Luteolibacter sp. LG18: one gene and its partners. The protein of the gene in region 3 interacts with the protein of the main gene of each other region in a pairwise test. Links are inferred from orthologs where the notes say so. Each region holds a gene or a part of one and is shown on either strand. Other genes may lie near its edges.

Region 1 (4,488 bases), 930 kb from region 3 along the record:
TACCGCGTCACCAAGACCACCGATCTCACCGAATCCGCCGCATTGGCCGAAGCGCTGAAGGACTACCAGCCGCCGGTATCCCCGGTGATCTTGGAGCAACAGATCGGCCTCGCCGTCGCGGAAGCCACCGACCTCAGCTTCGTGCCCGAGCGATTCCGGCGATGAAACGTAGCTGAAAGCTCCGCTTTCAGAATGTAGAGGGAAGCTCCAGCTTTCCCTCTTCGGGGGAGGAGATCGCTTGGCCTGACAAGCCCCCGCCAACGGGCGCTGGCGGGGACAATTCGAAAGCGGAGCTTTCGACTACATTCAATCCTCCAGCCACCGGTCCAGCGCCTCGGCCAACGCCGGGCCGCGCTTGACGTGGAATTTTTCCCCGGCCTCGACGGTGATGCGGCGGCCGGCGCTGTTCTGGATGTGCAATAGCACCGGTGTCTGGCCCGGGTGATTCACCAGTGCCTTGCGGATCTGGTCGATGTCCCGCTCGCTGTGGCGGGTGGTCCACAGTGTCAGCTCCAGCGGTCCCTTCGCGGCGTTGGCCTCGGAGGTGCGCTTCGGCTTCAGCTCGCCGAGTTCGTAGCCGGTGAGGCGATAGCCGCCGGTGCGGTCGTCCACCTGCACCGAGCACTTCAGCTTGATGATCTTGCCGGCCTCCAGGATGCCGTTGTCGCGGGCGGGCACGAAGGTTTCACCCCACAGCATGATCTCCGAGCTGCCGGTGAAGTCCTCCAGGATCAGCACGCCGAAGGGCTTGCCGGTCTTGGTGACTTTCGATTCCAGGCTGCGGATCATCCCGGCGAAGGGGAAACGCGCGCGCGGGTTGGAAGTGTCCAGCTCGTCGACCAGGCCGAGGCGGTGGTAGCGGTCGGAGTCGATCACGCCGCGGAATTTGTCCAGCGGATGGCCGGTGACGTAGAAGCCGAGCAGCTCCTTCTCATGGGCCAGCCGGTCGTCCTTCGGCCACTCCGGCACCGCGGCCACGGAGGTCTTCGCGGTCTGCACGGGCGCGACGAAATCGAGCGCGTCGAACAGCGACACCTGGCCGGCGGCGCGGTCCTTCTGGGTGGAGGACGCGGAGGCCACCACCTGCTCCAGGCGGCTGAACATCCCGGCGCGGGTTTCGCCGGTCCAGTCGAGCGCCCCGGCCTTCACCAGGTTTTCGAGGATACGCTTGTTCACCGACTTCGAATCGAGACGGGTGGCAAAGTCCTCCAGCGAGACAAACGGGCCCTTGGTCTGGCGCTCCTCGATCGCGGCGGCCATCGCGCCTTCGCCGCAGTTCTTGATCGCGGCCAGGCCGTAGCGGATGCCGCGGCCGCCGGTCGGGGTGGACTCCGGGGCGAAGCGCAGCTTCGACGCGTTGAGGTTCGGCGGCAGGATCTCGATACCCATGCGGTGGCACTCCGCCACGAAGACGCCGATCTTGTCGGTGTTGTGGATTTCGTTGGAGAGCAGGCCGGCGAGGAATTCCACCGGGTGGTTCGCCTTCAGGTAGGCGGTCCAGTAGGAGATGTGGCCGTAGCAGGCGGAGTGGGACTTGTTGAAGCCGTAACCCGCGAACATCTCGATCTTCTCGAAGATCTGGTTCGCCAGCTTCTCGCCGATGCCGTTGGTGGCGGCCGCGCCCGCGACGAATTTCGAGCGCTCCTCCGCCATCTTCTTCGGGTCCTTCTTACCCATCGCGCGGCGCAGAAGGTCGGCGCCGCCGAGCGTGTAGCCCGCCAGCAGCTTCGCGGCGTTCTGCACTTGCTCCTGGTAGATCATGACGCCGTAGGTGTTGCCGCAGACCTTCTCGAGCAACGGGTGCTCGTAGACCGCCTGCTTGCGGCCCTTCTTCACCTCGATCATCTGGTCGATGAACTGCATCGCGCCCGGGCGGTAGAGCGCCAGAAGGTCGATGATGTCGTCGATCTTCTCGATCTGGTACTTCCGGCAGGTCTCGACCATGCCGCCGGATTCAAGCTGGAACACGCCCATCGTTTCGCCGCGGTTCAGCAGGTCGAAGGTCGGCTGGTCGTCCAGCGGCACCTTGGTGATGTCGAAGTCCGGGATGTGGACCTTGATGTGCTCCACCGCGTCCTGGATGACGGTCAAGTTCTTCAGGCCCAGGAAGTCCATCTTCAGCAGGCCCACGTCGGTGATCGCGCCCATGTCGTACTGGGTCACGACTTCGCCTTCACTCGCGCGGGTGAGGGGGACGTGCTCGTCCAGCGGCCGGTCCCCGATCACCACGCCCGCGGCATGGACGCCCACGTTGCGGACCAGGCCTTCCAGCTTCAGCGCGTAGCCCCACAGCTCCTGGTAGGTGGAGGAGCTCTCGATCATCTCCTTGATCTCGGGCTTGGCCTTCCACTCGCCGTCCAGGCTGATGCCCGGCTTCGCCTCGATCATCTTGGCGATGCGGTCGGCCTCGCCGTAGGACACGCCCATCACGCGGGCCACGTCCCGCAGCACGCTCTTCGCGCCGAGGGTGCCGTAGGTGATGATGTGGGACACGCTGCGCTCGCCGTACTTGTGGCGCACGTAGTCGATCACCTCCGGACGGCGGCTTTGGCAGAAGTCGATGTCGACGTCGGGCGGGCTGACGCGCTCGGGATTGAGGAAGCGCTCGAACAGCAGACCGAACTGGAGCGGGCAGATGTCGGTGATCCCCATCGAGTAGGCCACCAGCGAACCGGCGGCCGAACCACGGCCCGGGCCCACCGGGATGTCATGGTCGCGGGCCCATTGGATGAAGTCCGCGGTGATCAAGAAGTAGGACGCGAACCCGAGCTGGTTGATAATGTCCACCTCGTACTTCAGGCGGGTCACCTTCTCCGGGTCGACCGCGCCCTCCTCGCCGTAGCGTTTCACCATGCCCTTCTGGCAGACGCGCATCAGGTACTCCTCGCGCGGGGAACCGTCGGGAGTGGGGAACTGCGGGTATTTCTCGGAGCTGGTGGAGTCCAGCTTGATGGCCACGTTGCACTGCTCGGCGATCTCCAGGGTGGCGTCGCAGGCTCCCGGGATCTCCCGGAAGAGGTGGCGCATCTCCTCGGCGGTCTTGAAATGGACCTCCGGGGTGTAGCGCATCCGGTTCTCATCGATCAGCAGGTGGCCGGTGCCGATGCAGATCATCACGTCGTGCGCCTCGTGGTCGTCGCGGTTGAGGAAATGGACGTCGTTGGCGGCCACCGGGCGCAGCTCCAGCTCCTTCGCCAGCTTCAGCAGGCCGGGAGTGACCTTTTGCTGGGCCTCCAGCCCGTGGTTGTGGATCTCCACCCAGGTGTGCTCGCCGCCGTAGATGTCCTTCAGGGTGGACAGCGTCTCGCGGGCCTTGTCCTCGTCGCCGGCCAGCAGCCACTCGTTCACCGGCCCGGAAATGCAGCCGGACAGGCAGGTCACGCCCTTCGAAAACTCGGCCAGGGATTCGTAGTCCACGCGCGGCTTGCCGTAGTAGAGGCCGTCGAGGTGGCCGCGGGACACCAGCTTGCTGAGGTTGTTCCAGCCCTCGATGTCGCGGGCCAGCAGGGTCATGTGGGTGGAGCGCTTGCGTCCCACCAGGTCGCGTTTGTCGTGGCGGGACGCGGGCGCGAGGTAGATCTCGCAGCCGAAGATCGGCTTCACCCCGGCCTTCTTGCAGGATTGGTGGAATTCGATCGCGCCGTAGAGGTTGCCGTGGTCCGTCATCGCCACCGCCGGCATCCCGTAGTCGACCGCCTTCTTGGCCAGATCCTTGGTGCGGATCATGCCGTCGAGCAGGGAGTATTCGGTGTGGAGGTGGAGGTGGACGAACGAGTCAGACATCGGGACGGCCCACCGTAGCCAGGTGCCCCGAAAGGGCAAGAAGCGGTGGATCTGGAACGCATCGTGCAGAGTGGACACGTAAATCCACGTAGTCCTTGCCAACCCCCGATCCTCCCGACAGCTTGGCCGCCTTGGAGCACGGCCCCTGGTGGCCGCGGTCCGAGTCACTGTCATTCACCCCTCTCCTCATGGATGCGTTTTCCCCTTCGCCATTATCCGATATCGGCCTCTTCCAAGGCTCCAGAATCGGAAAAAGAAACTGTCACGTGACCCAAATTGAGACTGTTTCCAGTTTCCCAACCGGGGAGTCACGCCGCCACCGGGGAAACGATAGAACCTTCGGCAGTTTTGTTAGATAAGGTTTCGTTGATCGTAATCTCCTATTGATGAGGCTCGATAGCCCTCTTATGGCCGATTTTGTGCCCATGGTGGCCGAAATTGTCACCATTGGCGGGCCTTTCATCGAGTCGTGATCATAAATATCGCGTATTTATTCATAAATGATGGAGGTATTTCCATCTTTGTTGTTTACTCGCGGCCAGTCTAGTCCTCCCTCAACACAGATCGCAAATCCATGCCCCTGGATGCACATTACTTGCAAGTCTTCAAAGCGGTGCTGGCCGAGTGCTCGATGAGCCAGGCCGCGATGCGGTTGCGGACCAGTGCCTCTAACGTGAAGCGCATCGTGACCGCTCTGGAAGGGGA
Region 2 (3,354 bases), 110 kb from region 3 along the record:
GCCTGGAGCTTCAGCTCGGACGCGAGCGTGATCTTGGCGTGCTCTTCCTCGGCTTCCTTCAGGATTTCCTTCACCCAGTCCTTGTGGAAGCGGACGGTGTTGAAGGTCAGGCCGGCGGTTTCGACAAAGATGCGGTCTTCCTCGATCTTGCTGCCATTGTGGTCGAGCAGGTAATCGGACTCCTGGATCTTCCCGTGTGGATCGACACCCGGCTTCAGTTCGCTGCCAAGGTGACCTTCGATCACCGCACCGTCCGGCATGCGGAGCGCCTGGTGATGGAACTTCACGTTGTACTCGATGCCCTTGAGCACCATGAACACGCACGCGCAGAGGATGGTGAAGCCCATGTAGGCCTGGAACTTGCCCCACTGGCGGAGCTTCAGGGAGGCCCAGGCGAACACCACCGTCACCGAGGAGGCGATGAGCACGAAGGTGTTCACCAGACCCGGGATGACCGGCAGGGCGCGTTCCGGCCACGGATAGTCCGCGCCGATGCGCAGGAAGACGTAGGCGGAGAAGAAACCGCCGAACAACATGACTTCGGACGCGAGGAACAGCCAGATGGCGATCTTCGAGTTGATGAGGCCCGTGTCCTTGCGGGGAGTAACGACGTAGGGAATTTCCATTTCGCGTGAAACGTGGGAAGTGGGAGGGCGGGCGGCGGATCAGTGGTGGGCCGGGCTCTTGGCCGGTTCGCCATCGGGGCGCTTCGGCTCGGTCCACTGCGGGAGGAAGTCCTCGTCGTGGTCCGGACGGTTGTATTCATACGGGCCGCGGTAGATCGCCGGCTCGAATTCGAAGTTGCCGTGTCCCGGAGGCGTCGGGGTCGCCCACTCGAGGGTGGTCGCGTTCCACGGGTTGTCGTTCTCGACCTTGCGGCCGAGGAACTTCGCGCCGAAAAGGTTCAGGATGAAGGGAATTTGCGCGACGGCGAGGGCCCAGGCGCCGGCGGACATCACGATGTTGAGATCGATATACTCATGCACCGTGTTGCCGAAGACGTTCACGCTGTCCTTCGCCTTGGCGAGGTAGGCGTCGCCACCGTTGTACCAGCGGCGGTGGAAACCGGCCATGCCCTGCACCAGCATCGGGAAGAACAGGACGTTCATGCAGATCAGGCTCGGCCAGAAGTGGAGGTGGGCCAGCTTGCGGCTCATGTAGCGGCCGGTGATCTTCGGATACCAGTGATACACACCGGCGAAGAGACCGAACAGGATGCCCGGAGCCACCACGTAGTGGAAGTGGCCGATCACGTAGTAGGTGTCGTGCAGGTGCAGGTCAGCCAGGTTGAAGGCCAGCGGCAGACCGGTCAGACCGCCGATACCGAACATCGGCAGGAAGGCGCAGGCCCACATCATCGCCGGCTCGAAGCGAATCGAACCGCCCCACAGCGAGATGATCATGGCGGTCAGGAGGATCACCGACGGCACCGAGATCAAGACCGTGGTGGTCTGGAACCAAGTGGACACCGCGGCACCCATGCCCGTGAGATACATGTGGTGCGCCCACACGATGAAGGACAGGAAGCCAAGCGTCAGCACGCCGTAAACCATGGACTTGTAGCCCCACAGCGGCTTGCGGGTGTAGACCGGGATGATTTCCGCCACACAGGCGATGGCCGGAAGAAGGAGCACGTACACCTCCGGGTGGCCCAGGAACCAGAAAAGGTGCTGGAACAGCAGCGGCGAACCGCCACCGGAGAGCTCGGCGAGGCCTTCGGTCTTGGTGTAGAGACCGGTCGGCATGAAGAAGGACGAGTGGGCCACACGGTCCATCAGCTGCATGATGCCGGCGGCTTCAAGCGGCGGGAACGCCAGCAGGAGCAGGAAGCCGGTCACGAGCATCGCCCAGACGAAGAACGGCAGGCGCATCCAAGTCATGCCGCGGGCGCGCAGGTTGATGATCGTGGTGATGAAGTTCACCGAACCGAGCAGCGAGGAGGAGATCAGCAGCACGAGACCGACCAGCCACTGGGTCTGGCCCGCCAACCACTGGTTGACGATCTGGCCGTCCGCGAAACCGGCAAGCGGCGAGTAGTTCGTCCAGCCGGACTTGGCCGCGCCGGATTCCATGAAGAAGGAACCGCACATCACCAGGCCACCGAGGAGATAGAGCCAGTAGGAAGCCATGTTCAGCTTCGGGAACGCCATGTCCGGCGCGCCGATCTGGAGCGGGGTGACGTAGTTGCCGAAGGCACCGAAACCGAGCGGCACGATGCCGAGGAACACCATGATGGTGCCGTGCATGGCACCGAACATGTTGTAGGTCTCACCCGTGATCTTGCCGTCCTGCAGCCAGCGGGCCTTCCAGGTGTCGCTGAAGAAGATCCCCATGAACTTTGGCAGGGGCTCGTGCGGGAAGGCAATGCTCCAGCGCATCATCATCATCAGGTAGAACCCGAAGAGGAGGAAGGCCATGGCCGTGAGGCCATACTGGAGACCGATCATCTTGTGGTCGGTCGAGAAGACGTACTTGCTGATGAACCCCGGATTGTGGTGGTGATCATCGTGATGGGCGTGATCGTCGGTGTGGGCGTGAGCGCTCATGCGTGGTGGCAAAGGTGCGGGGTTTCCTTACTTGGCCGCAGCCGGGGCGAGGGTGACGGGGTCGACCATCGTGTTGGGATCGAGCTTTTCGCCCGGAAGGTCTTTCTTGTGATCGGAGTTCAATTCGTCGGCGTCGACCTGCTGGCCGGCCTTGGCGCGCTTGGCCGAGGCATCCATGCCGGCCTTGGCCATGTCCGCGGTGACGATGTCGCCGACGGAGTTGCCGACGTTGTTCCGGAGGTAGGTCAGTAGGCAGCCGAGGTCCTCGGGGGTCATGCCGCCGCCCTGCGGGGGCATGCCGGCCGCGCCGTAGGCCTTGCCAGTGCTGGTCGGGCCGTGGAGGCCGTTCAGGACGATCATGGCGAAGCGCTCGGTCGGGCCCTTGACCCACTCCGAACCGGAGAGGGACGGGTAGTTCGCGCCGTCACCCTTGGCATCGGCACCGTGGCAGCCGTTGCACTTGGCGGAGTAGATCTTCGAACCCTTGGCCGAGTAGGCCTTGATGGCAATCACGGGAAGCGGACCGCTGTCACCGCCGCCCGGCTCGGGAGCGCGGACATAGCCTTCGCGGAAGGTGGAGTCGTAGGAGAACAGCTTGCCGCTGTTGTTCAACACGGCACCGGCGGCGAGGCCGACGAGCACCAGGATGAAGATGAACCAGGGCGCGATCGGATGGTTGCCGTTCTCGCCGAGCTTGTTCTCGCGGGCGGCCGCGGCGATCTGGCGCGCGATGCGGCCGTGGGTCTCGGTCACATTGATCGATTCCTCGAGATCGGGCTTCTGAAGTGGATCGGACATGTCGGAAATA
Region 3 (3,347 bases):
CCGAAATAGGTCGGCGCTTCCACCGCGACCAGATCGCCGCGCTTGGTGGTCGCGCGCAGGGCCAGCAGCAGCGCCTCGGTGGCTCCATGGGTGGTGAGGATTTCATCGGGCGAGGCCTTGATCCCGGCTCCGAGCAGGCGCTTCGACACGGCCACGCGCAGCTCGCGGCGGCCGGGTGGCAGGGTGTAGCGCAGGGCCGCGCCGCCGTGTTTGCGGAACAAGGCGTTCGAGATCGAGGCGAGCTTCGCCTTCGGAATGATCGAGTCATCCGGTGCCGCGGCAGCGAAAGGCACCACCCGCGGATCGGCGACGGTATCCATGACCGCCTCGAACAACGACGCGCGCTCGATGTGGATCGGCTTCCGCGCATGGGCGGCGGTGGTGGGAATGCGGGCCTCGGACAGCACCGGGGCCTTCACGTAGTAGCCGGAGCGCGGCCGGGCCTCGATCAGGCCGGTGTCCTCCAACCGACGGTAGGCTTCCATCACCGTGGAGATGCTCACGCGGTGTTCATGGCTGCTCTGGCGCACCGACGGCATGCGGTCGCCGGGCGCGAAGGTGCCGCCGCGGATCAATTCCGCCAGGCGGTTTGCCAGCATTTCATAGCGCGTGGATTCCATGGATTGGAACAAGGATCAACCGGTGAAACTGTACCGCAATACAATTTGATCCGCTGTATCTGTGCCGTTCCTCGGAACCGGACCAGAATGTCTACGTCAACCGACACACGCCATGATTGTCCTGCTGAAAACCGCCATCGTGCTCTTCCTCTTCGCCTGGATGTATCTCGGTGGCTGGCTGGTGGTCCGCTACAATGTGCTCTTCGGCCCGCACCGCGATGACCCGGCGGAAACACCCGGCGCGCGTTCCTTCGGCGTGGCCCACATCGGCGCCGTGTGGATCGGCGCGTTCGCATTGGCCATTTACTTCCTGTTCCGCTGACGGATGGTACCCGGAACGGGGGTGGAGTCCATTCACACGGGTCCACCGGTCATCCGGGACGCTCCGGGGGGAGACACTCCCGGGTGTTCGTGAAGCCCGCGGGATTCCACTCCCACCTCACCGCTTCAATTTGAGCAGCCGCTCGCCCGCGGCGTGGAGCGTGTCCTCGTTCTTCGCGAAGTGGAACCGGATCAGGTGGTTCACCGGCTCGCGGAAGAAACTCGATCCCGCCACCCCGGCCACTCCGATCTCCTTGATGAGCCATTCCGAGGCCTCGCTGTCGTGCTCGAATCCGAGCGGCGAGATGTCGACGAGCGTGAAATACGCGCCCTGCGGCTCGGTGAACGGCAGGCCGATCTGGCGGAGGTAATCGAGGAAGACATCGCGCTTCCGCGTGTAGAGGTCCCGCAGGCCGGCGTAGTAGCTGTCCGGCAGTTCCAAGCCCGCGACCGCGGCTTCCTGCAAGGGCGCGGCCGCCCCCACGGTGAGGAAGTCATGCACCTTCCGCGCCTGCGCGATCACCTCCGGAGCGGCGTGGACGTAGCCCAACCGCCAGCCGGTGATGGAGTAGGTTTTCGAGAGAGAATTGCAGGTGATGGTCCGCGCCGCGGCTCCCGGCAGGGCGGAGAAGTAAACGTGCTCGTGCGGAGCGAAGACGACGTGCTCATAGGGCTCGTCGGTGATGACGAAGGCGTCGTGCTCCTCGGCGAGGTTCAGGATCGTCATCAGCTCCTCGCGGGTGAAGACCTTCCCGGTGGGATTCGACGGATTACAGACCACGATGGCCTTCGGTTTCAGCGCGAAGGCGCGGGCGAGCTCCTCGGGATCGAAATGGAAATCCGGCAGCCGCAGCGGGACGTAGATCGGCTCCGCGCCGCACAAGATCGCATCGGCCGCGTAGTTCTCGTAGAAGGGCGAGAACACGATCACGCGGTCGCCCGGATTGCAGGCGGTCATCATGGCCACCATCATCGCCTCGGTGCTGCCGCAGGTGACCACCAGATGGCGGTCCGGATCGACCTCCAGGCCGGTGAAGCGCGAGATCTTCCGCGCCAGCGCATCACGGAACCGCGGTGCACCCCAGGTCATCGCATACTGGTGATGCGGGCCGCGGGTGGCCTTTTCCAAACCGGCGAGCAGGGCCTCCGGTGGATCGAAGTCCGGAAAGCCCTGGGACAGGTTGATCGCGCCGTGTTGGTTCGCCAGACGGGTGGTCCCCCGGATGACGGATTCGGTGAAAACGTTCAGGCGGGTCGCGGTGGCAGGCATGCAGGTGGTAAACTGCGCGGAACCATGAGAAGATGACCGGTGGTTGTCGAGACGGTCCGCATGACTCCAATGCCCGCATTTGACCGATTTTGAAATGTTTCGCACGATTCCCGCGTCTATAAAGTTGCATTCAACATAATTGCTTCCATGCCCCTCCCCTCCTTCCGTCTTCTCGCGGCGTTCCTGCTGATGGCCTCCGCGGCCCTGGCCCAATCCCCTCCCGTCCAGATGACGGAGGACGCCCGCTCCTACACGCTGGCCAATGGCATCGTCACCGCCACGCTCGACAAGGCCAAGTCACAGGTGGTGTCGCTGAAACTCGCCGGAGTGGACTACGTGGACCCGGCCAAGGGGGTTTACTACAGCATGGGCGGCGGCACCGACTACCGCCAGCCGACCGGGGCCGTGGCCACGGTGACGAAGAACGATCCGGAGCTGGTGGACATCGGCTTCCGCCAGAAATGGGCCGGCAAGTCCCCCTCCCAGGCCGTGGACATCGAGGTCCACTACGTGCTGAAGCGCGGTGAATCCGGCGTCCACACCTACGCCATCCTCGATCACCCGGCGTCCTATCCCGCCACCGGCGTCGGCGAGTGGCGGATGGTCTGGGGCATGCCGAAGAAGGACAAGCAGGAGTGGCTGATGGAGAAGATCCGCGTCGATGCCCTCCGCAACTGGGAGATGCCCTCCCCCGCCGACCTCGCGGTGGCGAAGCCGACCGGCATCAAGGAGATCGTGCAGGTGACCCAGGGCGTCCGCGCCGGGCAGTTCGACTGCAAGTATGACTTCAATCTCGAATACTACTCCACCGGCTGCTGGGGCCACGCCAGCGACAAGAACCAGGTGGGGGCGTTCCTCGTGCTGGGCAGCCACGAGTTCTTCAACGACGGGCCGCTGAAGCAGGACCTGTCCTCCGCCTCCGCGCTGATCCACATCCACTTCGGCCGCAACCACTACGATGGGTCCAGTACCAAGCTCGCGGCGGGGGAGGCGTGGAGCAAGCTCTACGGCCCCTACCTGCTCTACGTGAACAAAGGCGGGAACGCCGACGCGCTTTGGGCGGACGCCCGCGCCAAGGCCGCCAGCGAGCGCAAGGCCTGGCCGCACGCCTGGCTGAACCACCCGCTCTACCCCCA

The links. The genes of interacting proteins can lie anywhere in the genome.
Region 1: the proteins of llg_RS02980 (region 3) and dnaE interact in binary tests that used the Escherichia coli proteins (3 or more experiments, as listed by UniProt). The link is inferred for Luteolibacter sp. LG18 from one-to-one orthologs.
Region 2: the proteins of llg_RS02980 (region 3) and llg_RS02500 interact in binary tests that used the Escherichia coli proteins (3 or more experiments, as listed by UniProt). The link is inferred for Luteolibacter sp. LG18 from one-to-one orthologs.

What each region holds. Positions count from the first base shown.
Region 1 is NZ_AP024600.1:1,652,622-1,657,109, forward strand. The notes cover bases 107-4,103. They hold dnaE (DNA polymerase III subunit alpha), read right to left. Parts: upstream 3,784-4,103; coding sequence 307-3,783; downstream 107-306. Other genes in these bases: llg_RS06930 (AAA family ATPase), read left to right, coding at 107-165. Also shown: more of llg_RS06930, read left to right, coding at 1-106; llg_RS06940 (LysR family transcriptional regulator), read left to right, coding at 4,379-4,488. UniProt on the Escherichia coli protein: DNA polymerase III is a complex, multichain enzyme responsible for most of the replicative synthesis in bacteria. This DNA polymerase also exhibits 3' to 5' exonuclease activity. The alpha chain is the DNA polymerase catalytic subunit.
Region 2 is NZ_AP024600.1:610,795-614,148, forward strand. The notes cover bases 107-2,969. They hold llg_RS02500 (cbb3-type cytochrome c oxidase subunit I), read right to left. Parts: upstream 2,547-2,969; coding sequence 666-2,546; downstream 107-665. Other genes in these bases: llg_RS02495 (cytochrome c oxidase subunit 3), read right to left, coding at 107-626; llg_RS02505 (cytochrome c), read right to left, coding at 2,574-2,969. In the rest of the region: more of llg_RS02495, read right to left, coding at 1-106; more of llg_RS02505, read right to left, coding at 2,970-3,344. UniProt on the Escherichia coli protein: Cytochrome bo(3) ubiquinol oxidase is the terminal enzyme in the aerobic respiratory chain of E.coli that predominates when cells are grown at high aeration.
Region 3 is NZ_AP024600.1:720,204-723,550, forward strand. The notes cover bases 136-2,991. They hold llg_RS02980 (aminotransferase class I/II-fold pyridoxal phosphate-dependent enzyme), read right to left. Parts: upstream 2,212-2,991; coding sequence 1,060-2,211; downstream 136-1,059. Other genes in these bases: llg_RS02970 (PLP-dependent aminotransferase family protein), read right to left, coding at 136-620; llg_RS02975 (hypothetical protein), read left to right, coding at 733-942; llg_RS02985 (polysaccharide lyase family protein), read left to right, coding at 2,359-2,991. Outside these bases: more of llg_RS02970, read right to left, coding at 1-135; more of llg_RS02985, read left to right, coding at 2,992-3,347. UniProt on the Escherichia coli protein: Shows aminotransferase activity with methionine and histidine as substrates, and to a lesser extent also with phenylalanine.